One region of the Bacillus sp. AL-1R genome, then DNA from elsewhere that is predicted to be linked to it. Evidence: a T-box and tRNA genes for the amino acid it is inferred to sense, from the RefSeq annotation. Region 1 holds a T-box; the other holds one or more tRNA genes.
The links. The T-box of region 1 lies ahead of trpS (tryptophan--tRNA ligase). A T-box ahead of a tRNA ligase gene usually reads a tRNA of that ligase, here a tRNA-Trp.
Positions count from the first base shown of each region.

Region 1 (12,077 bases):
CCAAAAATACTACATTAATAATAAGGTGATAAGAATGCCTGTAACTGAGAGATTTTTTAAACAAGAGGATCAATATGCAGTTATTCATCTACCTATTAGACCGAATGGTTTCGGAGTACTCTATGTCGGTGGGAATACTCATTACGTAGATAATGCACATAGTTGCTTATTGCAGCATTTTGATAAAAGAAAGTTATTATCAACTTTAACAGATGAAGGATACACAGTATTCACTTCAAATTTGTATGGAAAAAATTGGGGTTCTGATGACGCTGTCGAATTAGCAGAAAGTTTATATCATTCAGTCATGAGAAAAGAAATTTTGAATCCATCTATTCATATAATTGGGGAAGGTACTGGAGCACTTGTTGTTTGTAAATTACTTGGCCTCTTAAAGGAAAAAGTAAGGAGTATTTCATTATTAAATCCTTCGTTGAATTTAAAAAATGAATTAGATTTAGAAAGAGAAAATAAACTGTTTTATAAAAGAACAGTTCATGAAATTTTGAAGGCATATAAAGCTTCAGACATATATATGGTTATAGATAGAGAATGTTTTTTTTATGAAACAATCTCACCAATTAAAATTTACACGACAACAAGAAATCATTTTAAATGGAAAAGTGATATTAGACTTTTAGAAGAAGAACGACATAAAAATAATTTGCCGATTTCTATTTTAATTTCATTAGAAGAGAAAAAATTTGATTGTGGAAAAAACTTAATAAAGTTTTTAAAAAAATATCAGGATGTTTTGTAGTTATTATATTTTTTAAAAGAAGGAGGTTAATAATGAAAAGGTGTGCTGTTATTGGATCGAGTGGATTTATAGGATATGAGTTAGTTTGCCAACTAATGGAATATAATGATGTTTCAGCTGTTGTGATGGAAAAAGGAAATGAAAGTGATTTAATAAGTGAAGAAAAAATCTTCTCAATTGGAAGAAATGCAAGGGTCATCTTTTTGGATGAAGAGCAATTTTTATTAGAGAATGAGCAATATGATACCATTTTTATTTGTCATTTTTATGACGAATTAAAATTAAGGGGCACAATTAATCGTTTAGAGTTTACCGAAGAATTTTTTAATAAGATTATTAGCAAAAGCAAGGATATTATCTTTTTATTATCTACAAAAAAAGAATTAGCTGACTTAGAAAAAACTGTAAATGAATTGAGCAAAAATATAGATTGTACGATTACTTATATTGAAATTCCTTCTTTATATGGACCTTGGGAGCCATCCGCAGGTTTAGTACATGAATTGATTGTTCAAGACTTAGGAAAGAGAAATGATTCGATAAAAAACATATATGGTTCCAATGAAATTCTATTTGTTGAAGATGTAGGTAAAGCAATTCGAATTATTTCTGAGAAGGAATTAAAAGAACATAAATATATCATTACAGCAAAACAATGTATGTACTTACCAGAGGACGGAAATTTTACCGGATTACAAAATATGATTGATGGAATAAAGTTTTCTCAAATGAGAAACCATATAGATGCAACTCCTTTTGTTATTATTAATACAACTTCACTTGAGGACGGTATACAAAAGCAAAAACAGCAAATACAACAACATTTTCATCTTTATTAATGAATTGTATTCCGATCCGTATATTGAATGATAAAAAGGAAATAGTTCGTTTTTTGAACTATTTCCTTTTTTGTAGTAGAATACTATTCGTTTAAAAATTCTTCTCATTGGCTTTAAGATTCGTCCAATGAAAGGTATTCTCTTAGAAATATTTCATCTTTTTTACATAGCCTATCTTTTAAAAGATAAAAATGTAGACAAAGTACATATTATTTCATAAAATTAGTACCAGGTAATAATAAGAAGACATAAAAAATAAAAAAGTAAGGCGGGGATATTAATGAATGCTGGAATTTTAGGTATTGGCTCATACGTACCCGAAAAAAAATTAACGAATTATGATTTAGAACAAATGATGGACACTTCAGATGAGTGGATTGTTAGCCGTACAGGAATTAAAGAAAGAAGAATTGCTAGTGACGAACAAGATACTTCTGATTTAGCATATGAAGCTGCAGTAGAAGCGTTAAAGGATGCAGATGTAAAAGCTGAAGAACTTGACTTAATTTTAGTTGGAACTGTTACGCCAGATAAGTCGTTTCCATCAGTTGCATGTGTAATTCAAGAAAGACTAGGAGCTAAAAATGCTGCTGCGATGGATATTAGTGCTGCTTGTGCTGGATTTATTTATGGGGTTGTAACTGCAACTCAATTTGTAAAAACTGGTACATACAGTAGAATTCTAGTAATCGGAGCTGAAAAGTTAACTAAAATTGTTAACTGGGAAGATCGAAATACGGCAGTTTTATTTGGAGACGGTGCAGGAGCTGCGGTTATCGGTCCGGTAAGTGAAGGTAGAGGAATTCTTTCTTATGAATTAGGTGCAGACGGTACAGGTGGTAAACATCTTTATAAAGGTGGAGATCACTTAGTAATGAATGGACGAGAAGTATTTAAATTTGCAGTTCGTCAAATGGGAGATTCTTGTGAAAATGTATTAAAATTAGCAGGATTAACTAAAGAAGAAGTGGATTTCTTAATTCCACACCAAGCGAATACTCGTATAATGGACGCAGCAAGAGAAAGATTACAACTTCCTAAAGAAAAAATGAGTGTAATTATTGATCGTCATGGTAATACATCTTCATCTTCAATTCCAATTGCATTAGTTGAAGAATATAAAAAAGGTAATGTTAAAGAAGACGATGTATTAGTATTAGTTGGATTTGGCGGCGGATTAACTTGGGGTGCAATAGCACTTCGATTCGGAAGATAATCTAATTGAAGGAGGATTTTTTGATATGAAAAAACGAGTTGTTATTACAGGTTTAGGTGCAGTATCACCTATTGGTAATGATATAAATACAGTATGGGAAAATTTAATGAATGGAAAGAGTGGAATTGGTGTTCTAACTCGTAAAAATCCTGATGATTTCCCTGTTAAAGTTGCGGGAGAAGTAAAAGACTTTGATCCTGAAAAATATATTGATAAAAAAGAATTAAAACGTATGGACCGTTTTACTCACTATGCAATTGCAGCTTCAAAAATGGCTTTAGAAGATGCAAACTTTACGATTGATGAAGAAATTGCTCCAAAAGTTGGTGTTTGGATTGGTTCTGGTATCGGTGGTATGGAAACATATGAAGAACAGTTTAATACTTTCAAAACAAAAGGTGCTCGTCGAGTAAGCCCATTCTTTATTCCAATGCTAATCCCTGATATGGCATCTGGACAAGTATCTATTCTAACAGGTGCTAAAGGTCCAAACGGTTGTACAGTTACAGCTTGTGCTTCTGGTGCAAGTTCAATTGGTGATGCATTTAAAATTATTCAACGTGGCGATGCTGTTGCAATGATTACTGGTGGCGCAGAAGCACCAATTACTGATATGGGTCTTGCTGGATTCTGTGCTGCGAGAGCTTTATCATTAAATCCAGATCCAGAGAAAGCATGTCGTCCATTTGATAATGCTCGTGATGGCTTTATTATTGGTGAAGGTGCTGGTATCGTATTCCTTGAGGAATTAGAGCACGCATTAGCTCGTGGAGCAAAGATTTATGCTGAAATCGTTGGATACGGAACAACTGGTGATGCACACCACATTACAGCACCAGCTCCAGGCGGAGAAGGTGGCGCACGTGCAATGAGAATGGCACTTGATGATGCTGGTTTATCAATTGAGGATATTAACTACATTAATGCACATGGAACAAGTACTGAATTAAATGATAAATTTGAAACGATGGCAATTAAAGAAGTATTTGGTGAACATGCATACAATGTACCAATTAGCTCAACGAAATCTATGACTGGTCATATGTTAGGGGCAGCTGGCGGAATTGAAGCAATTATTACAGCATTAACAATCCATAACAAAGTAATTGCTCCAACAATTAATCATCAAGAAACTGATAGCGAATGTGATTTAGATTATGTTCCAAATGTTGCGAGACCATATAATGTAAAAGCAGCAATTTCTAATTCATTAGGATTTGGTGGACATAATGTAACTTTAGCGTTTAAAGAATTCACTAAATAAGTTTGAAATCATTTTTATATCGTTTAACAACTAGCTTAGGTCCTTACCTAAGCTTTTTTTATTAGAAGTTATAATGAAAAAAGGTAACTTTCACTAGTTAATTATCATACTTTATAGTAAATTGAGGTGATTAACTTGGGATAATGCCAACTTATAAATGGGTTGATTTTATTGAAGATAAACAAGCGGTAATGAAAAAACTTTTACCATATTTTCCGAAATTTAATGAGGAGAGTTTATATAAATATCTTCTTTCCCACGGTTTATCGAGGCTTTCAATCTTAAGTAAAGATGACTTGAAACAACTAGATGAAAAAGGTATATGGAAAAGCCTTTCGGAAGAGTTTGAGAAGTTAAAAAGAGAGTTTAATGGACCTGACCTACCTATTTTTATTTTTCCTTGTCATAGAACGAGAAATATGTTTTTAAACACGACTTACCAAAGGGGCGGACTCGCACATAAAAATTGTATTTGTTTATTTTTGTCTCCTTTAGAAGGAATTTTACAACATAAAGCAGTATTATTACATGAGTATCATCATATTGTAAGATTGACAAAGTTATATAAAAACAAAAAGGTCACATTACTTGATGCAATGATTTTAGAAGGTTTAGCTGAAACTGCAGTTTTAGATAAGTATGGAGAAGCAGTTCAGGCACCATGGACAAAGCAATATTCTTCCAAGCAATGTGAATTATATTATAAAAAATATTTAATTGATAAACTTGATATAACAAGTAATGATGATAATTTTTCCAAATACTTGTATGGTGGGAAAGAAATTCCAAAATTATTGGGTTACAGTGTCGGATATGACATTGTTAAAAGTTGTACAGAGCAAACAGAATGGTCAACTGATGTCCTTTTACGAACGCCAAGTAAAAAGATTAAGGAAAATGCAATACATTATATTTCGATTTGAATGCAAACGATTCTACCGGAGTGGATTATTAGATTGTATAGAATGTATGGCTTAGTATTTATGGATTAGAGAAGCTTAAAATCTGTAATATTTTAATGATTTATTGACGATATTTCATTCAGTTTGTTAAACACTTTTTGTAATTCAGTGGAAAATGGAATAAATTAGTGAATCACTGACCATACTGAAAGTTACATACAGTTGTGAAGTGAGGGGTAGTAAATGTTGTATTTACATGATGTATGGGTCAATTGGTTTGAAGGTGAAGAAAATGGTTACAATGTCTGTCATTTTTTTGAATGGAGAAAAGATGATAGTGTTGAATTATTAGACCAAGTTCCAGTCATTAAGGTTACTCCAGAGTTATATCAGTATATTGAAAATGAACTATTAGAGCTTCCATCCGGTCTATTAACTGAAGTGTTTCAAAAGTCCTATGTAAGAAAGAATCATGAGCGAATTCAGCTAGATTATTGCTTTGTAGTAACTGACGGTAATGGTATTATAGCGGTTGACACAATTGGGTATAATATCCCAATTCGAAAAAGTCGTTTAATACCAAGGCAAGAACAAATGGTGTATGATATGACAGCCGAGATTGAAGTAAGTCACTATAATCTTCAAAACATCGTCAATGATGACACAAAAGAACATCATATTCTGTCACCTTCGCCAATTATTATGAGCGGACTCACAAGAAAAGAAAGACAACTAAAGCAGTTATTATTTATGGCGTTAGATCAACTGCATTCATCAAAAAATCCTTCGGAGATTCGATATTGGTACACTGAGTGGAATCCAAGTTCTTATCAACAAATTCAGGATTTGTCATTTGAGGATATATGGTCCCAATTATATGATGAAATTAAATGTGGATGGTCAGAGCGACATGAGCAATTATGCGGAAGAATCGTAAAAGGTCAACCATTCTTTGAAAAACTATGGGAAATGGAACACGAACAAAAAGTAAATTAAAAGAGGTTATTTAAAATAGCCTCTAAGCAAAAAAGACCCACAAGGTGATTAGATCAGCCCTGTGGGTTTTTTTTATTACTTGACTAAATGAAAGGTGTCTCTAAAGTTCTATCACTTTTTAAGACACCGATCACTTTTTTTACTTTACGTAAAACCAAGATTATTTTTTTCGCTTGCGTCCTAGTCCCATAGCATTTTCCATTTTTTTAATCATTTTATTGGCAACGGCATTTGCTTTTTGTGCTCCTGCATCTAAAATATCATCTAATTCAGTCGATGAAATAATTTCTTTATAGCGTTCTTGTAATGGACGTAAACCGTTTACTACTACATCTGCAACATCTTGTTTGAATTCTCCATAATTTTTACCAGCATATTTATTTTCCAATTCTTGAATTGTTTCACCAGTAAATGCTGAGTAAATGCTTAATAAATTTGAAATACCAGGCTTATTTTCTTTATCGTACTTAACTATGCCTTCTGAGTCAGTTACAGCACTTTTAATTTTCTTTTCAATTACTTTAGGCTCATCTAAAACAAAAATTGTAGCTTTTTGATTTTCATCAGATTTACTCATTTTTTTAGTAGGATCAGCTAAACTCATAATTCTAGCAGCGTCTTTACTAATTCTAACTTCAGGGATCGTAAAGATATCATTATATTTCTTATTAAAGCGTTCTGCTAGGTCACGAGTAAGCTCTAGATGTTGCTTTTGGTCATCTCCTACTGGAACTAAGTGAGTACCGTATAAAAGTATATCAGCGGCCATTAAAGGTGGGTAAGTTAATAAAGCAGCAGATACGCCATCTTTACCAGATGATTTATCTTTAAACTGTGTCATACGTTCTAATTCACCGATATAAGATACACATTGCATCATCCATCCTGCTTGTGCATGGGCAGGTACTTCTGATTGGATAAAAATAGTTGATTTTTCTGGGTCTAATCCTGCAGCAACGTAAATTGCCGATAGACTTTGGATGTTTTTTCGTAAAGCTAGTCTGTCTTGCGGTACTGTTATCGCATGTTGATCAACAATACAGAAATAACAGTTATAATCATTTTGTAATTCAATGAATTGTTTTACCGCACCTAAATAGTTACCTAAAGTTATACCTCCAGATGATGTTGGTTGAATTCCACTAAAAATAGTTTGCATCTTAAAAATCCTCCTAAAAAAAGCTAAAATAAAAAAAGCGGCATAATCTCTCTACTACATAGAGACGATTAAACCGCGGTACCACTCTAGTTATTCCAAATAAGGAATCACTCATGCATGAATTCATGCTCTCATCTATCGTTTGAGTCACGTCGAAGCCTACTAATACTAGATGTTCGGTTCGAAGCTCAGAAGTCCATTCGACAGGGAGCATGACTTGTTTTCACCAACCACAAGCTCTCTTAACATGCTAAATCTGTGTACTACTCTTCATCATAGCTTATATATACTTTCTATAGATAATATCTTAATTATATTCAACTTTCAAGATGTTGATACATCATTTATTTAATAATCATAAAACTGAATAAAAAAGATAGGATAACTAATGTGATTGAAGCTCCCAGTAATGGTTTTGTAACTGAAAAATTATATCTTCTATAGATCATATCCTTCTTAACAGTAAGTGACTCATCTCCAGTCATTTCTGCCATCTGCTCGTCTCTCGTACCGAATACTTTACGCATTCCAAAGCGAGTGATATTAAAAAATCCACTTTGTACAATTAATAAAAAACCACTAATAACAAATAATGTTAGTCCAATATAGAATATTGCGTTTGTGAAATGAAGGAAAAAGTTTAAAGTTCCTTCGGTAAGAGAAATAATTGCTGCTAGTACTATGGTAGATAATACGACAATGATATAGTGTTTAGACATTTAATTTGTGATCCTCCTATTGGAAAGAATTATATATTGTAGACTTAATAATGCTATACTATAATAATAATGTAAACAGTTTCAACAAATCATTGTAAATATTTTTAAATTGTTAGCATTTTTAAGACAATTCCATCTATTTTTAATAAATAATTAAATTTATTTGTCAAAATTGTTGTAAAACTCTCATAAAAATGTATAATAAAATTTGTAGAAAATAATCGATACTTATCGAAAATTCTACTATAAAAATTCAGAATTGTATATTAACTTTCTGCGTTTTAACCTACATTTCTATAGCATCTTAGGGGGAATACATTATGGATTGCGAGATATGTTACGCTAAATAAATTTGATATATTGAAATTATAAATTAATCATTTCTTTTTTTACCAAATTTATGAATAAATATCTAAATAAGCTATTTTTTATAAGGGATTTAGAGCTCAACCTAAAAAGAAAAACGATTATAAATAATCTGTTTAGAATAATAATTTAGAATTTTCCAGTAAAAAAAATATTGACCAAAAGCTTCGTTGCGAATACGCTTACATTATTGGGAAAAAAGCTTAAGCAAAAATTTACACCATTTTACATGAAATGCAAAAAAAGGATTAAATGATTAAACCCATATTTGAGAATAATATGGACAAGTAGTTAGATCGATCGAAAAAATTATAATCAGTATTAAAGAGTATGTGGAAAGTTCCGAATACTCCATTTTTACAAAAAGAATTATCAAAAAATAAAAAAAATAAAATATTTTTTAAATTAATAGGGGGGTGCAGTTGTGGGACGTTACGTGCTACAGAGATTTATTTACATGTTTGTCACACTATTTTTAATTTGTACTGTTACATTTTTCTTAATGAAGTTGTTACCAGGTTCTCCATTAAAAAACCCAGAAAAATTAACACCAGATCAAAAACAAATTATCTTTGCTAAATTTGGGTTAGACAAGCCAGTACCTGTTCAATACGCAAAGTATATGGAGAATTTAGCTAAGGGAGATTTAGGAGTTTCATATAGATACGATAATCGTAAAGTAACTGATATGATTAAAACTCGTATTGGTCCATCAGCGCAATTAGGTGCTCAAGCATTATTATTAGGAACATTTATCGGATTAATCTTCGGTATCGTAGCAGCATTGAAAAATAATACAATATATGACTATGGTTCTACTGTTCTAGCAGTTTTAGGTATTTCGATTCCGTCATTCGTATTCGGGGCAATTTTACAGTATTACTTAGCTGTAAAATTACATTTGTTCCCGGTAGCATATTGGGAAAGCTTTAAATACACAATACTACCAACAATTGCATTATCAGTATTCGTTACAGCAACAGTAGCTCGATTCTCAAGAACTGAATTAATCGAAGTTATGAACTCAGAATATATCGTTACAGCAAAAGCAAAAGGTATTTCTCAAGTAGGCGTAATCGTAAAACACGCGCTACGAAACGCATTAATCCCAGTAATTACAATTTTAGGCCCAATGGCTGTAAACTTAATGACTGGTACATTAGTTATTGAAAATATGTTTGCTGTACCTGGACTAGGTTCTCAATTCGTTAACTCAATCCAAACAAATGACTATTCATTAATTATGGGTACAACAATTTTCTATAGTGCATTATTATTAATCGTAATTTTCCTAGTAGATATTTTATACGGTGTAATTGATCCACGTATCCGTTTAGCAGGAGGTAAATAAATAATGAACAACAACACAGCTCAAAAAATTTCATCTGATTTATTCCAACCTGCAAACGTAGATTTGAATAATGCAGATAAAATTTCAAGACCTTCGGATTCTTTCTGGAAAGATGCAAGAAGACGTTTTGTAAAAAACAAAGGTGCAATGTTAGGATTTATTATCCTTGGCATTTTATTAATCTTCACATTATTCGGTCCAATGATGAGTGGTCACTCGTATAAAGACCAAGACTTAAAAAGATCAAAACTACCACCAAAAATTGGTGTTTTAGAAAATGTAAAATTCCTACCATTTGACGGAATTGATCAATATGGAAACGATGTTTATAAAAACAAAAATATTAAAGAAAATTACTGGTTTGGTACTGATGATTTAGGTCGTGATATTTTCACAAGAACTTGGGCTGGTGCTCGAGTATCAATCCTAATCGGTTTATTAGCGGCAGTAATTGATATGGTAATTGGTGTTACTTTTGGAGGGATCTCAGGATTCTTTGGTGGTCGAACTGATACAATCATGCAGCGTATTGCCGAAGTATTAATGGGTGTTCCTTATTTAATCGTAGTAATCCTATTCATCTTAATATTTAAAAACCCGGGTATCCTTTCAATCGCACTAGCGATGGTAATCACAGGCTGGGTAGGTATGTCCCGAATCGTTCGTGGTCAAATGTTAAAATTAAAAAATCAAGAGTTCGTTTTAGCTTCAAGAACATTAGGTGCTACAAATACTCAATTAATTGCAAAACACTTAATTCCAAATATTATGGGTCCAATCATCGTAATGATGATGTTTACAATTCCAAGTGCAATCTTTGCTGAAGCATTCTTAAGCTTCATCGGTTTAGGTATTGCACCACCAAAAGCATCATTAGGATCTTTAGTAAGTGATGGTTTTAAATCATTACAAACTTTCCCTCATATGATGATTATTCCAGCGATTGTAATCAGTTTATTAATCTTAAGTTTCAACTTAATTGCTGACGGATTACGCGACGCTTTAGATCCAAAAATGAGTAAGTAATTTTGAAGGGAGAATGAACGATGAGTAAATTATTAGAAGTAAAAGATCTGTGTGTCTCCTTTTATACTCATGCTGGTGAAGTTCAAGCAGTACGCGGAGTTTCATTTGATCTTAAAAAAGGTGAGACATTAGCAATTGTAGGTGAATCTGGTTCAGGTAAATCAGTTACATCAAAAGCATTAATGGGGTTAATTCCAAACCCTCCAGGAAAAATTAAAAGCGGTGAAATCTTATTCGATGGAAAAGATTTAGCTAAATTAAGCGAAAAAGAAATGCAAAATATCCGTGGAAAAGAAATCTCAATGATTTTCCAAGATCCGATGACTTCTTTAAATCCAGTATTAACAATTGGATATCAAATAACAGAAGGTCTAATTAAGCACCAAAAAATGAGTAAAACTGAGGCAAAGAAAATTGCTTTAGAATTAATAAATCTTGTAGGTATTCCAAATGCTGAAGCTCGTTTTAAACAATATCCACACCAATTCTCAGGCGGTATGAGACAACGTGTTGTTATTGCGATGGCGTTAGCATGTAATCCGAAATTATTAATCGCCGATGAGCCAACAACAGCTCTTGACGTTACAATTCAAGCTCAAATTCTTGAGTTAATGAAAGATATTCAAAGAAAAACTGATTCAGCAATTATCTTTATTACACATGATTTAGGTGTAGTTGCAAACGTTGCTGATAAGGTTGCAGTTATGTATGCAGGTAGAGTAGTGGAAATGGGAACTGTAGACGATATTTTCTACAATCCAAAACATCCTTACACTTGGGGTCTTTTAGCTTCTATGCCAGATTTAGATAATGAACAAGGAGCAGAATTAGTAGCAATTCCTGGTACACCACCAGATCTATTAAATCCTCCAAAAGGTGATGCGTTTGCACCACGTAACCCAAATGCTTTAAAAATTGACTTTGAAATGGAACCTCCTATGTTTAAAGTGTCTGATACACACTACGCTGCAACATGGCTATTACATGAGGACGCTCCAAAAGTTGACCCACCTGAAGCCGTTATGAAGCGTATTCAACGAATGAAGGAAGGTGCAGTAAATGTCAAATAAAGTTGAAAAATTAGTTGAAGTTAAAAATTTAAAACAATACTTTACTACAGGGAAAACGACTGTTAAAGCAATCGACGATGTTACATTTGACATTTTCCGTGGAGAAACTTTCGGTTTAGTAGGTGAATCAGGTTCTGGTAAATCTACTACTGGACGCTCAATCATTCGTTTATATGATGCGACTGATGGACAAGTAATTTTCGATGGTGAAGATGTACATGGTAAGAAAAGTCGTAAAGAGTTAAAGCAGTTTAACCGTCGTATGCAAATGATTTTCCAAGATCCATACGCTTCACTAAACCCGCGTATGAAAGTAGCAGATATCATTGCAGAAGGTATTGATATTCATGGCTTAGCTCGTAACAGAGAAGAGCGAATGAAAATGGTTTATGACTTACTTGAAACAGTA
Region 1 covers NZ_CP197469.1:1,078,542-1,090,618, forward strand. Annotated here, with positions in the region: gene ACSBO6_RS05040 (alpha/beta hydrolase) at 35-760, shown strand; gene ACSBO6_RS05045 (hypothetical protein) at 793-1,599, shown strand; gene ACSBO6_RS05050 (beta-ketoacyl-ACP synthase III) at 1,880-2,815, shown strand; gene fabF (beta-ketoacyl-ACP synthase II) at 2,841-4,079, shown strand; gene ACSBO6_RS05060 (DUF2268 domain-containing putative Zn-dependent protease) at 4,223-5,002, shown strand; gene ACSBO6_RS05065 (YjbA family protein) at 5,225-5,977, shown strand; gene trpS (tryptophan--tRNA ligase) at 6,138-7,136, opposite strand; T-box leader at 7,194-7,422, opposite strand; gene ACSBO6_RS05075 (DUF3899 domain-containing protein) at 7,481-7,855, opposite strand; gene opp3b (oligopeptide ABC transporter permease) at 8,646-9,572, shown strand; gene opp3C (oligopeptide ABC transporter permease) at 9,576-10,598, shown strand; gene ACSBO6_RS05090 (ABC transporter ATP-binding protein) at 10,619-11,668, shown strand; gene ACSBO6_RS05095 (ABC transporter ATP-binding protein) at 11,658-12,077, shown strand, end outside.

Region 2 (12,077 bases), 500 kb from region 1:
TTGCCCTTTACCAGCACCTTTTTGCGGCTGGCCACCTTGTGAACCATCTCTTGCCACTACATCGCCAACTTTACTGTCTCCAGTACCCTGACCAACGTGTTTATTTTTATCGTAGTTGTATCTAATCTTATACTCATCTAGTGACCGAATTGGGATTTTTACTACATCGCGCCCGTTTGACATGATGATGCTTTCTTCTGTGATCAAATCTGCTAAATTCTTTTTAATCGCCTCTTGTACCTTCTCTTGGTGGCGCTGTTGGTCGTCGTGTCCTTTACGATGGAGGGTCCAGTCTTCCTGTGAAATGGTAAAATTATGCTTTTGTTCGATATTTTCATTACTCATTTTCTTTCCCTCCCTTACCTATTATGATTTATTGTAAAAATTAAAAAAATCGTCACACAGTAATACCAGTTAGCATAAACTAATTCGGTAGGTGATTTTCTACCCTTTTTTATGGATTACTCTATCATATGCAGAAGGACACAATAATTGACAATGTTTCTTCTAAATTTTACACCCATTTTTTCAGAAAATTGGACGAGTCCTTAAAAATAAATATATTTATATAAAAATTCAAATAAACTTTTGCCTTTAACTATATGTAAAAATACTAAAAAAAGAACGAAAAATAAGTGGAAACTAGTAAATAGTCTCCACTTATTTTTAATTATGGTAAATTATGACCCATTCCAGCTACGTAAATTCGTAGCCATTGTTCCGCTGACATTCTTAACTTGGTAGACTCAACTGCTGTTTTAACGCGCTCAATTTTACCAGACCCTACGATTGGCATCATTTTAGCAGGATGAGCTAATAACCATGCGTACATTACTTCGTCGATTGAATTTGCACCAATTTCACTAGAAATCTCCTCTAGCATTGCTCGAACTCGTGCCGCTGTTTCAGACTGACTAGTAAAAATTTGTCCGCCTGCTAATGGGGACCAGATCATTGGAGCAATATCTTTTTCTAGTAATAAATCTATTGTTCCTTTTTCAAAATGTTCTAATTGCATTGGTGAAACTTCAATTTGATTTGTTACTAAAGGCATATTTAGATAAGCTTGTAATGCATTAAATTGAGACGGTAAAAAGTTTGATACTCCAAAGTGGCGTACTTTCCCTTCCGAATGAAGTTGATTAAACGCCTCTGCGATTTCCTTTGGATTCATAAAAGGATTCGGTCTATGTATTAAAAGTATATCGATATAATCTGTTTGTAGATTTTCCAAAGAACTATTAACACTCATTAGAATATGCTCTTTACTAGTATCATAATGATTCATTTTAAGTTCAGGAAACTTTGATGATTTTAACTTTATTCCACATTTTGTAACGATTTGGATTTTTTCACGAAGCTCTGGTTTTAACGCTAAAGCTCTTCCAAAAATTTCTTCACAAGTATAACCACCGTAAATATCGGCATGATCAAATGTTGTAATGCCTAAATCAATACATTCTTCTATAAAATTGACTAATTGTTCTGTTGTCATTTTCCATTCGGCTAAACGCCATAATCCGTGGATTATTTGTGAAAAATCAAGGTTTTCAGCAATTTGAATTCTTTTCATCTACACGACCTCGCCCTTCTTTTTAATCATTATCATCATTATAGGATAAACATTATTAATTGCAAAAGAAAACGGCTATCTAATCGATAGCCGCTTAAACTATTTATCGGTTAAGTAAAGAGCCTACGTAGCGTAATAATTCATTTGCTGATGTTGAGTTATAACCATATTCATCAACTAATCTGCTGACCACGTCATTGATTTTCTTTAGTTGACGCTCGTCAGGAGTTTTTGTGGACGTCGTAATCTTCACAACATCCTTCAAATCCGAAAAAAGTTTCTTTTGGATAGCTTCTTTTAATCTTTCATGTGAATTGTAATCAAAACGTTTGCCTTTTCTTGCATATGCTGAGATTCTAATTAATATCTCTTCACGGAAAGCTTTCTTCGCATTCTCAGAAATACCAATTTGTTCTTCTATCGAACGCATCAATTTCTCATCTGGATTCATCTCTTCACCTGTTAAAGGATCGCGAAGCTTATTCTTATTGCAATATGCTTCTACATTATCAAGATAATTATCCATCAGTGTTTTTGCAGACTCTTCATATGAATAAACAAAAGCTTTTTGTACTTCTTGTTTTGCAATATCATCGTATTCTTTTCTAGCGATCGAGATAAAATTCATATAACGCTCACGATCTTCATTAGAAATAGATGGATGTTGATCTAAACCATCTTTTAATGAGCGTAATACATCCAAAGCATTAATTGAAGGAATTTCTTTTCGAATAATTGTAGATGAAATACGGTTAATGACATAACGTGGATCGATACCATGCATACCTTCATCTAAATATTCTTTTTTCAGCTCCTCTAAATCAACAGTGTTATAGCCCTCTACCATTTCACCGTCATATAGACGCATCTTCTTAACTAAATCAATATCACCTCGTTTTGGTTCTTTTAAACGAGTAAGAATTGTAAACATAGCTGCAACACGTAAAGTATGTGGAGCAATATGAACATTTGAAACATCACTCTCGGAGATCATTTTTTGATAGATTCTCTCTTCTTCACTAACTCTTAAGTTATATGGAATTGGCATTACGATAATCCGAGAATGAAGTGCTTCATTCTTCTTATTATTAATAAAGGATCTGTATTCTGTTTCATTCGTATGAGCAATGATTAATTCATCCGCTGAAATCAATGCAAAACGCCCTGCCTTAAAGTTTCCTTCCTGTGTCAGGGATAATAAGTGCCATAAAAACTTTTCATCACATTTTAACATCTCTTGGAATTCCATCATTCCGCGATTTGCTTTATTCAACTCTCCATCAAACCGGTAGGCACGTGGGTCTGATTCTGATCCAAATTGAGCAATTGTTGAAAAATCAATACTTCCTGTTAAATCAGCAATATCTTGAGATTTTGGATCAGACGGGCTAAAAGTACCAATACCAACTCGACGATCCTCTGATAAAAATATTCTTTCTACTATAACATCTTCTATTCTTCCGCCAAACTCTTGTTCAAGTCTCATTAAATTTAAAGGTGAAAGATTTCCTTCAATTCGAACTCCATATTCTTTGAAAAAATCATCTCTTAAATGGTTAGGAATTAAATGCAATGGATCTTCATGCATTGGGCATCCTTTAATAGCATAAATTGCACCTTGATCAGTTCTTGAATAATTTTCTAAGCCTCTCTTTAACATTGTTACTAAAGTAGATTTACCACCACTTACAGGACCCATTAACAATAAAATACGTTTTTTTACATCTAATCTCTTGGCAGCAGGATGGAAATATTCTTCCACGAGTCTCTCTAATGCTTCTTCTAATCCATATAGGTTGTTATTAAAGAAACTGTAGGTTCTTTTGCCATTCACTTCTTCAATACCTGCGTCTTTAATCATATTATAAATCCTAGAATGTGCAGTTTGTGCAACCCATGGCTCCTCTTTTAACATTTCAAGATACTCAGCAAAAGTGCCTTCCCATTTCAATCTTTGTTCCATGTCCCGATGCTGCTCAAGTTTCTTTAAAATATCCATGGACAAGTACCTCCTTCTTCTCATCTGTAAGAGAGATTATTAAAGGATATGCAAGGATGTCCGTACTCATGCTATATCTTTGAGTAGGAAAATATATTTTATCGAAATCCGATTCTCATAATTTTACTTTCATATTTCTATGATTTTTTTGTATAATAAGGTTTAGGGTGTTGGGAATTTTTCAATTGGGAGGATACATACTGATGAGACTAGCATTAATTTTATTAGTAACAGCATCATTCTTAGCAGCAATTTTCACAGGCGGCTATAATGACAAACCTGGACTGAAAAACAGATAATATTACGCAAAAGATGCTTCTAGTCACGGATTCTTTGAGACCGTTTTAATGGAAGCATCTTTTTATTTGTGCTATTTGATAAACTCTTAGATTAAACAAAAAAATCACCATTTCTGGTGACTCAGTGTGTAGACAAAGTACTAAAAAGTTGAAATTCAGACTGATTGCAAGCGTTTGTCTTTCGAGGCGCGAAGCCTGGTGAGGAGCGGAGTTACCCTAAACGGTAATGAGCACCGCAGACAGGCGAAGCAACGAAGAAAGCGAGCGTTTGTCAACAGTCTGAATCACCATTTCTGGTGATTTATTTAGAATAATCCTTTACTTTTAATAACTCACGGAAATCTTGCTGACGTAAAGCTTCGTAAATTAAAATTGCAGCTGTATTTGATAAATTTAGAGACCTAATATGATCTGTCATTGGTATACGTAAACAAGTTTCCATGTTTTTGGCTATTAACTCTTTCGGAAGTCCTGTTGTTTCTCTACCAAATACAAAGAAAATCTCTTCATCTAAATTTGAATAGTCAAAGTTTGAATATGTTTTTTCTCCAAATTTAGTAATAAAATAAAATTTCCCGTCCTTATACTTATCAAATAAATCGTCCAAAGAATCATGATAATGTATGTCTACATGCTCCCAATAATCAAGACCAGCTCTTTTTAACATTTTATCATCAGTTGAAAAACCTAACGGACGGATTAAATGCAAACTTGTATCTGTTCCTGCACAAGTACGTGCAATATTTCCTGTATTTGCTGGAATTTGTGGTTGATATAATACAACGTGTATTCCCATCTTTTTCACCTCTATATTGTTTCAATGCTTTATATTATACCAAATTCGTCATTCGTAAGGTATTATTCCATTTGAGGGTTAGAAAAGCCATCAACGAAGTGAAAAAACTTATACTTAATGTTCTCCGTAAAAGCAGAAGAATCATAATATGACCAATATCTTTTACGGCTATTTACAGTATGTGCATTCACTAACGGTTCACCATTTTCATCCTTAGCAACAACGATCGTACAATGATTCCATACTCCATCACCTTCGAAATCATATAAAATAATATCCCCCAATGATAGATCTTTTGGAGAAGGCACCTCTTGTGCTATAATTCCAGTTTTAGACGTAGGTAAAAATCTTCTTAATGCGTGAGCAACTCTCCAACTATAACTACTATTAGAATGATTTTTATACCACCACCCTGTCCCGGGTTTTGGCATTCCAACCATTCGAACGCCTCCAGCCCTCAAACATTGAGATATAAAATTTGTACAATCATTTGCATACAATGGATATTCTTTATTATGACCATCCCACCAGGTTTCAGCATATTTAACAGCATTAAATCGGTTATATCTGTTATTTCGTTCTAATATTTCACTTTCATCTAAATCGTCTTCTTCTAGTTCAAAATTCTCAACTTGATTATCAATTGGGAATGCAATGTCATATAAGATTTCATCTTTTTTAATCGCGATCTGTCTCTCATGTTGATCCTCTTCAAAATATAAATCTTTTTGCTTTAAAAAATATCGCGTATGGAATGTATAATTTATATACGTTACATCCTTATCAGTCCAAATATTGTTTACATCAAGATTACCATATACTTTTACTAATGAAATATTACGCTTATTATATAATTCAACTTTCCGCTTGATTGCCTGGTATTCTATTTCTTGAATAGGATGACTTCGATGTCCTTCACCAAAATAAAGTTGTAATCGTTCTTTTAAATAACACTCTAAAAGTTCACGATTAAACAAGATAATCCCCCTTTTCAACATATATTCTTATTCTATACGATGTTGAAAAATAAGAGATTATACCACTCATTATCGATTACTTTGACAGAACAGCATTAATTTCATTTAATACAATCTCGTCTTGCTCTTTTTGTAAACAACTTTCAATAAATGGAGTACTGTTCTTTCCTTCAATCTCAAAAATAGCCCAAATTGCTGTACCTCGTATTACCGGTCTAGCATCTTTTTTCGCTAATTCCTTTAAATCATCTAATGCCGATTCATCTTTAAAATGTGCTAAAGCAATAATGGCATTTCGTTGAATTGGGTTCTTTCCTCTCCATGACCCAGACATTTTGCCAAACTGATTTTTAAACTCTCTGTTACTTACTTTTAATACAGAACGTAATAAAGGTTTTACTGTTTCCGGATCAGCTTCCATCTCAGTATGATGAGTAAAATTAATTCCTTTATTTTTAGGACAAACTGTCTGACATGTATCGCATCCATATATGCGATTTCCCAGCTCTTTTCGAAACTCAACAGGTATCATTTCTTTTGATTGGGTTAAAAAAGCAATACAATTTTTAGCATTTAATTGACCTGGAGAAACAATCGCACTTGTCGGACAAACATCAAGGCATTTTGTACATTCTCCACACTGCTCTTCAATAGGTGAATCAGGTTCAAAAGGTAGTGAGGTAATCATTTCGCCTAAATATACATAAGAACCGAATTCTGGCGTAATAATTGAACAATTTTTAGCACTCCATCCGATCCCCGCTCTTTCAGCCACTGCTCGATCTACTAGCTCACCAGTATCGACCATCGATTGAACCTTTGCATTCGGATAATGTAATAAAATAAAAGACTCAAGCTGAAGTAATTTCTTTTTTACAACTACATGATAATCTTCCCCCCATGAGGCCCTACAAAAGATTCCCCTTGTAGATCCCTTTTTACTTTTAGGAGGATTTTTTAATTTAGATGGATAAGCTAGAGCAATTGCAATAATTGAATTTGCTTCAGTCATTATTTTTTTCGCATCTACTCTTCGTTCAATATCCTTTGTCTCAAAACCCGATTGATAATTTAATTCTTGCTGCTTATATAATCGATTTTTTAATGTTAAAAAGGGATCAACAGTCGTAAATCCAATCTTATCTATTCCAATTTCTTTACTATATAAAATTAATTCTTTTTGAAATTCTTTCATATTCACAAGAATCACCTAACTGCCTGTTAATTATATTTCCTATTCTAGTCAGAAAATTATTTCATTATCTAATTATGACACAAAAGCCTGTAATAATAGACTTTTTAATATAAAAAAACGCAATGTATCGTTCTCAAATGAATCAATACACTGCGTTGTTATCAAGTTATAAGTGCTAAACTACTAATACAAATGAAATAAGTATTTAGTAGGTTTTAATGAACTTGTAATTAAATTTATCATAAATATGTCACATATTCAAGAATAAAATCATATTTTGTCGAAAATGTTATCATAATTTAAGAAAAAATCGAGAATTGAAATTGTTAAAAGCCATATAAAATAACAGATGAAGAGTATAAGTAGCTAACAGCAGAGGCTATTGAAAGATTTGTAGAAATTTGAATAAAGGTATAATGAATTTTCTCATAGAATTCTTCTTTATAGGATAAATTTAGGAGGAGAGTAATTATGACAAATCCTTTGGTAAAAGAAGAAAAGAATCCTTTAGTCGAAAGTTTTGAGGGTGTCTGTAGTTTGATTGAAGAAACAAACGACAGAATTGATCTTACACAAGATACACTTAAAGAACTTGATCGATACAATAATGAGAAATTAAAAGATGCAAAACAATTTACGATTAAAGTAGCTGCTGCAAGCCTATTAATAGCAACAACTGGTCTTGTAGTTACTTTAGCAAATAAAAGAAATCCAAAACAATTTGATTGGCTTAAGCAAAAACGTAAGTATGTAAAAATGTAATGTTAGGATTGCTAATATCCACATAAAGAAGGCAGCGACTATATAGATGTTCGCTGCCTTTCTTTATGTGGATGTTAATAGCTCTATATGACAATTATTTAATGCTGATGAAGAATCAATTAAAGTTCCAAGAATAATGCAGTAAAATCTGTGTTTTAGGACAAAAGAAAAAGACAGCCATTAAGCTATCTCTGATTTTTTAAATAAGCCATATAATCATCCACTTTTTCTGCATTTCCATTTCCAGCTTTTGCGCTATTGAAAACAACAATTCTTCCTTGGGTATGATTAATCTTGTTGTCTAAATCGTGCATTATTCGATGAGTATACAACAAAGCTTTCATGTCTTTTTGATCAATTGCCAATTTCATTAACTTGTTAGCTAAATCTAAATCATCGTGCAAATCGCTATTTTCATCTACATTGCTAAGTATTTTTTCAAAATATGTGAGAATAGATTCCAATTCAGATTTTTTATCTTCCCAAGCTGGAGAGTTTGGATTTTTGAATTGTTGATAATTTAACCAACCAGTTAAATTATTTAATATATCGTGTGTTCTTGCAATATCTGCTCCTTCCTTTGAAGCTGGAGGAATCTTTTCTTTGTCATATTTTATATTTGCAACATGATATTCATTTTTAAAAACAATAATTTTAACTATTTTCCAAGATAAAAATGAAACAGCAATCAAACCTACAAACAACAAACCAATTTTCAAATATTTATTTATTGCAACTCACTCCTTTTGTCTACATACTCATAATAATTTTAACATTAATATTGTAAAGAGTTGGTTTGAAAATTCAAAAAAATTCCTTGTAGAACGATTTACTATCTACTGGTAAATTCCTTTGCGTACTAGTAAATCATCGCAACGCATGACTTCTTTTACTAGCTAGCAATCTCGTGTTAATGCACGTTGTTTACAATCCGCTTTCTTGCATAGGATCAATATAAAATGTTTAATATCAATTTCTGTCATTGTCACTAAAGGTTTCTTATCAGCTGACAACATTATTTGGAGATATTTTGCCATGTGCAAGAAAAACAAAAAAAGCTTTGCACAATTAGTGCAAAGCTTTTTTTGTTAGCATTTATATAGCGGTGACAGGACTTGAACCTGCACATCCGTGAAGATACCTGATTTTGAGTCAGGCGTGTCTGCCATTCCACCACACCGCCAAAGTTATACAATAATTATAATATATGAAAGACAAATTGTCCAATCAAATCTGAAATTAAAAACCTCTTACAAAGTAAGAGGTTTTTTTGATGCCGAGGGCCGGACTCGAACCGGCACGGTTGTCACCAACCGCAGGATTTTAAGTCCTGTGTGTCTGCCAATTCCACCACCCCGGCGTGGGGTAAAATCTAAAAGGCGGTAACCGGATTTGAACCGATGATAAAGGTTTTGCAGACCTCTGCCTTACCACTTGGCTATACCGCCGTAATTTGGAGCGGAAGACGGGGCTCGAACCCGCGACCCCAACCTTGGCAAGGTTGTATTCTACCACTGAACTACTTCCGCATAAATGGCTGGGCTACCTGGATTCGAACCAGGGCATGACGGAATCAAAATCCGTTGCCTTACCGCTTGGCTATAGCCCATTAATTAAGAACTTTATATACTATATTCAATTTATTATAAATTATATTACTCACTTGAGCAATCGTTATAAATTATATGGGGCGACCGATGGGAATCGAACCCACGAGTGTCGGAACCACAATCCGATGCGTTAACCACTTCGCCACGATCGCCATTATTTTATTTAATTGGCAGGGGCAGTAGGAATCGAACCCACACCAAAGGTTTTGGAGACCTCTATTCTACCGTTAAACTATGCCCCTATAAATGGTGGAGGGGGACGGATTCGAACCGCCGAACCCACAGGGAGCGGATTTACAGTCCGCCGCGTTTAGCCACTTCGCTACCCCTCCGGTTAAAGAGTGCCGACTAGAGGACTTGAACCCCCAACCTACTGATTACAAGTCAGTTGCTCTACCAATTGAGCTAAGTCGGCGTATTAATTTATTTATTGCCATATTTAGTTCGTTTCTTAGTCGTCCTTGTCTCAGTAAGAATTTCAAGATGTTGCTCGACAAGTACGCTGAGGTCTTGCTACGAAGTTTATTCGTTCGTGCTCTACCAATTGAGCTAAGTCGGCGTATTAAAATTTATTTGTTGCCATATTTTTCAAGATGGTGGCTCGGGACGGAATCGAACCGCCGACACGAGGATTTTCAGTCCTCTGCTCTACCGACTGAGCTACCGAGCCATCTTAAATGGCGGTCCCGACCGGGATCGAACCGGCGATCTCCTGCGTGACAGGCAGGCATGTTAACCGCTACACCACGGGACCATTTGGTTGCGGGGACAGGATTTGAACCTGCGACCTTCGGGTTATGAGCCCGACGAGCTACCAGACTGCTCCACCCCGCGATAATGTGGATACTATTTTTTATAGTTCCATGAAAGTTATTTTGTTAAGACCATCCCAATCTCAGGATGATTTTGCAAGTAGCAGCTCGATTGGTATGCTGAAGTAATTTCTTCGAAGCATATTCGTTCGTGCTCCACCCCGCGATAATGTGGATACTATTTAATATAGTTCCATGAAAGTTATTTTGTTAATTAAATGGTGGAGGATGACGGGCTCGAACCGCCGACCCCCTGCTTGTAAGGCAGGTGCTCTCCCAGCTGAGCTAATCCTCCGTAATAAAATGGTGACCCGTACGGGACTCGAACCCGTGTTACCGCCGTGAAAGGGCGGTGTCTTAACCGCTTGACCAACGGGCCAGTACAATAGTGCTGTAAATATGTGGCGGAGAGCAAGGGATTTGAACCCTTGAGACAGGGTTACCCGCCTACACGATTTCCAATCGTGCTCCTTCGGCCACTCGGACAGCTCTCCAAAATGGCTCCGCAGGTAGGATTCGAACCTACGACCACTCGGTTAACAGCCGAGTGCTCTACCACTGAGCTACTGCGGAATAATGATAAACCAAGCGACGTTCTACTCTCACAGGGGGAAACCCCCAACTACCATCGACGCTGAAGAGCTTAACTGCCGTGTTCGGTATGGGAACGGGTGTGACCTCTTCGCTATCATCACTTGATTCAATTTCTTAAGGACAATAACTATTATATCAAATTTCACTTAAAAGTCAATGACTTTTTTGAAGTTTTTTATAATGTTTTTTGCACCTTCAAAACTAGATAATGTCATCATCAAACTTGTTAGTTAAGTCCTCGACCGATTAGTATCAGTCAGCTCCACGTGTCACCACGCTTCCACCTCTGACCTATCAACCTGATCGTCTCTCAGGGGTCTTACTAGCTTAACGCTATGGGAAATCTCATCTTGAGGGGGGCTTCATGCTTAGATGCTTTCAGCACTTATCCCTTCCACACATAGCTACCCAGCCATGCTCTTGGCAGAACAACTGGTACACCAGCGGTGTGTCCATCCCGGTCCTCTCGTACTAAGGACAGCTCCTCTCAAATTTCCTGCGCCCACGACGGATAGGGACCGAACTGTCTCACGACGTTCTGAACCCAGCTCGCGTACCGCTTTAATGGGCGAACAGCCCAACCCTTGGGACCGACTACAGCCCCAGGATGCGATGAGCCGACATCGAGGTGCCAAACCTCCCCGTCGATGTGGACTCTTGGGGGAGATAAGCCTGTTATCCCCGGGGTAGCTTTTATCCGTTGAGCGATGGCCCTTCCATGCGGAACCACCGGATCACTAAGCCCGACTTTCGTCCCTGCTCGACTTGTAGGTCTCGCAGTCAAGCTCCCTTATGCCTTTACACTCTTCGAATGATTTCCAACCATTCTGAGGGAACCTTTGGGCGCCTCCGTTACTCTTTAGGAGGCGACCGCCCCAGTCAAACTGCCCACCTGACACTGTCTCCGAGCCGGATCACGGCTCTAGGTTAGAATTTCAATACAGCCAGGGTAGTATCCCACCGACGCCTCCACCGAAGCTAGCGCTCCGGCTTCTCAGGCTCCTACCTATCCTGTACAAGCTGTACCAAAATTCAATATCAAGCTGCAGTAAAGCTCCACGGGGTCTTTCCGTCCTGTCGCGGGTAACCTGCATCTTCACAGGTACTATAATTTCACCGAGTCTATGGTTGAGACAGTGCCCAAATCGTTACGCCTTTCGTGCGGGTCGGAACTTACCCGACAAGGAATTTCGCTACCTTAGGACCGTTATAGTTACGGCCGCCGTTTACTGGGGCTTCAATTCAGAGCTTCTCCCGTAAGGGATAACCCCTCCTCTTAACCTTCCAGCACCGGGCAGGCGTCAGCCCCTATACTTCGCCTTGCGGCTTCGCAGAGACCTGTGTTTTTGCTAAACAGTCGCTTGGGCCTTTTCACTGCGGCTCTCCCGGGCATACACCCAAAAGAGCACCCCTTCTCCCGAAGTTACGGGGTCATTTTGCCGAGTTCCTTAACCATAGTT
Region 2 covers NZ_CP197469.1:583,530-595,606, reverse strand. Annotated here, with positions in the region: gene yhbH (sporulation protein YhbH) at 1-345, opposite strand, end outside; gene ACSBO6_RS02895 (aldo/keto reductase) at 671-1,573, opposite strand; gene ACSBO6_RS02890 (PrkA family serine protein kinase) at 1,677-3,572, opposite strand; gene trmL (tRNA (uridine(34)/cytosine(34)/5-carboxymethylaminomethyluridine(34)-2'-O)-methyltransferase TrmL) at 4,173-4,667, opposite strand; gene ACSBO6_RS02880 (amidase domain-containing protein) at 4,730-5,644, opposite strand; gene queG (tRNA epoxyqueuosine(34) reductase QueG) at 5,721-6,845, opposite strand; gene ACSBO6_RS02870 (hypothetical protein) at 7,311-7,601, shown strand; gene ACSBO6_RS02865 (hypothetical protein) at 7,787-8,320, opposite strand; tRNA gene ACSBO6_RS02860 (tRNA-Leu) at 8,702-8,784, opposite strand; tRNA gene ACSBO6_RS02855 (tRNA-Leu) at 8,876-8,961, opposite strand; tRNA gene ACSBO6_RS02850 (tRNA-Cys) at 8,979-9,049, opposite strand; tRNA gene ACSBO6_RS02845 (tRNA-Gly) at 9,056-9,130, opposite strand; tRNA gene ACSBO6_RS02840 (tRNA-Gln) at 9,136-9,210, opposite strand; tRNA gene ACSBO6_RS02835 (tRNA-His) at 9,288-9,363, opposite strand; tRNA gene ACSBO6_RS02830 (tRNA-Trp) at 9,380-9,453, opposite strand; tRNA gene ACSBO6_RS02825 (tRNA-Tyr) at 9,459-9,543, opposite strand; tRNA gene ACSBO6_RS02820 (tRNA-Thr) at 9,554-9,626, opposite strand; tRNA gene ACSBO6_RS02815 (tRNA-Phe) at 9,806-9,881, opposite strand; tRNA gene ACSBO6_RS02810 (tRNA-Asp) at 9,890-9,965, opposite strand; tRNA gene ACSBO6_RS02805 (tRNA-Met) at 9,969-10,045, opposite strand; tRNA gene ACSBO6_RS02800 (tRNA-Val) at 10,243-10,318, opposite strand; tRNA gene ACSBO6_RS02795 (tRNA-Glu) at 10,328-10,402, opposite strand; tRNA gene ACSBO6_RS02790 (tRNA-Ser) at 10,426-10,517, opposite strand; tRNA gene ACSBO6_RS02785 (tRNA-Asn) at 10,522-10,596, opposite strand; rRNA gene rrf (5S ribosomal RNA) at 10,607-10,722, opposite strand; rRNA gene ACSBO6_RS02775 (23S ribosomal RNA) at 10,844-12,077, opposite strand, start outside.
Region 2: it has a tRNA-Trp gene. The T-box ahead of trpS (tryptophan--tRNA ligase) is inferred to sense a tRNA for this amino acid. The anticodon was not compared.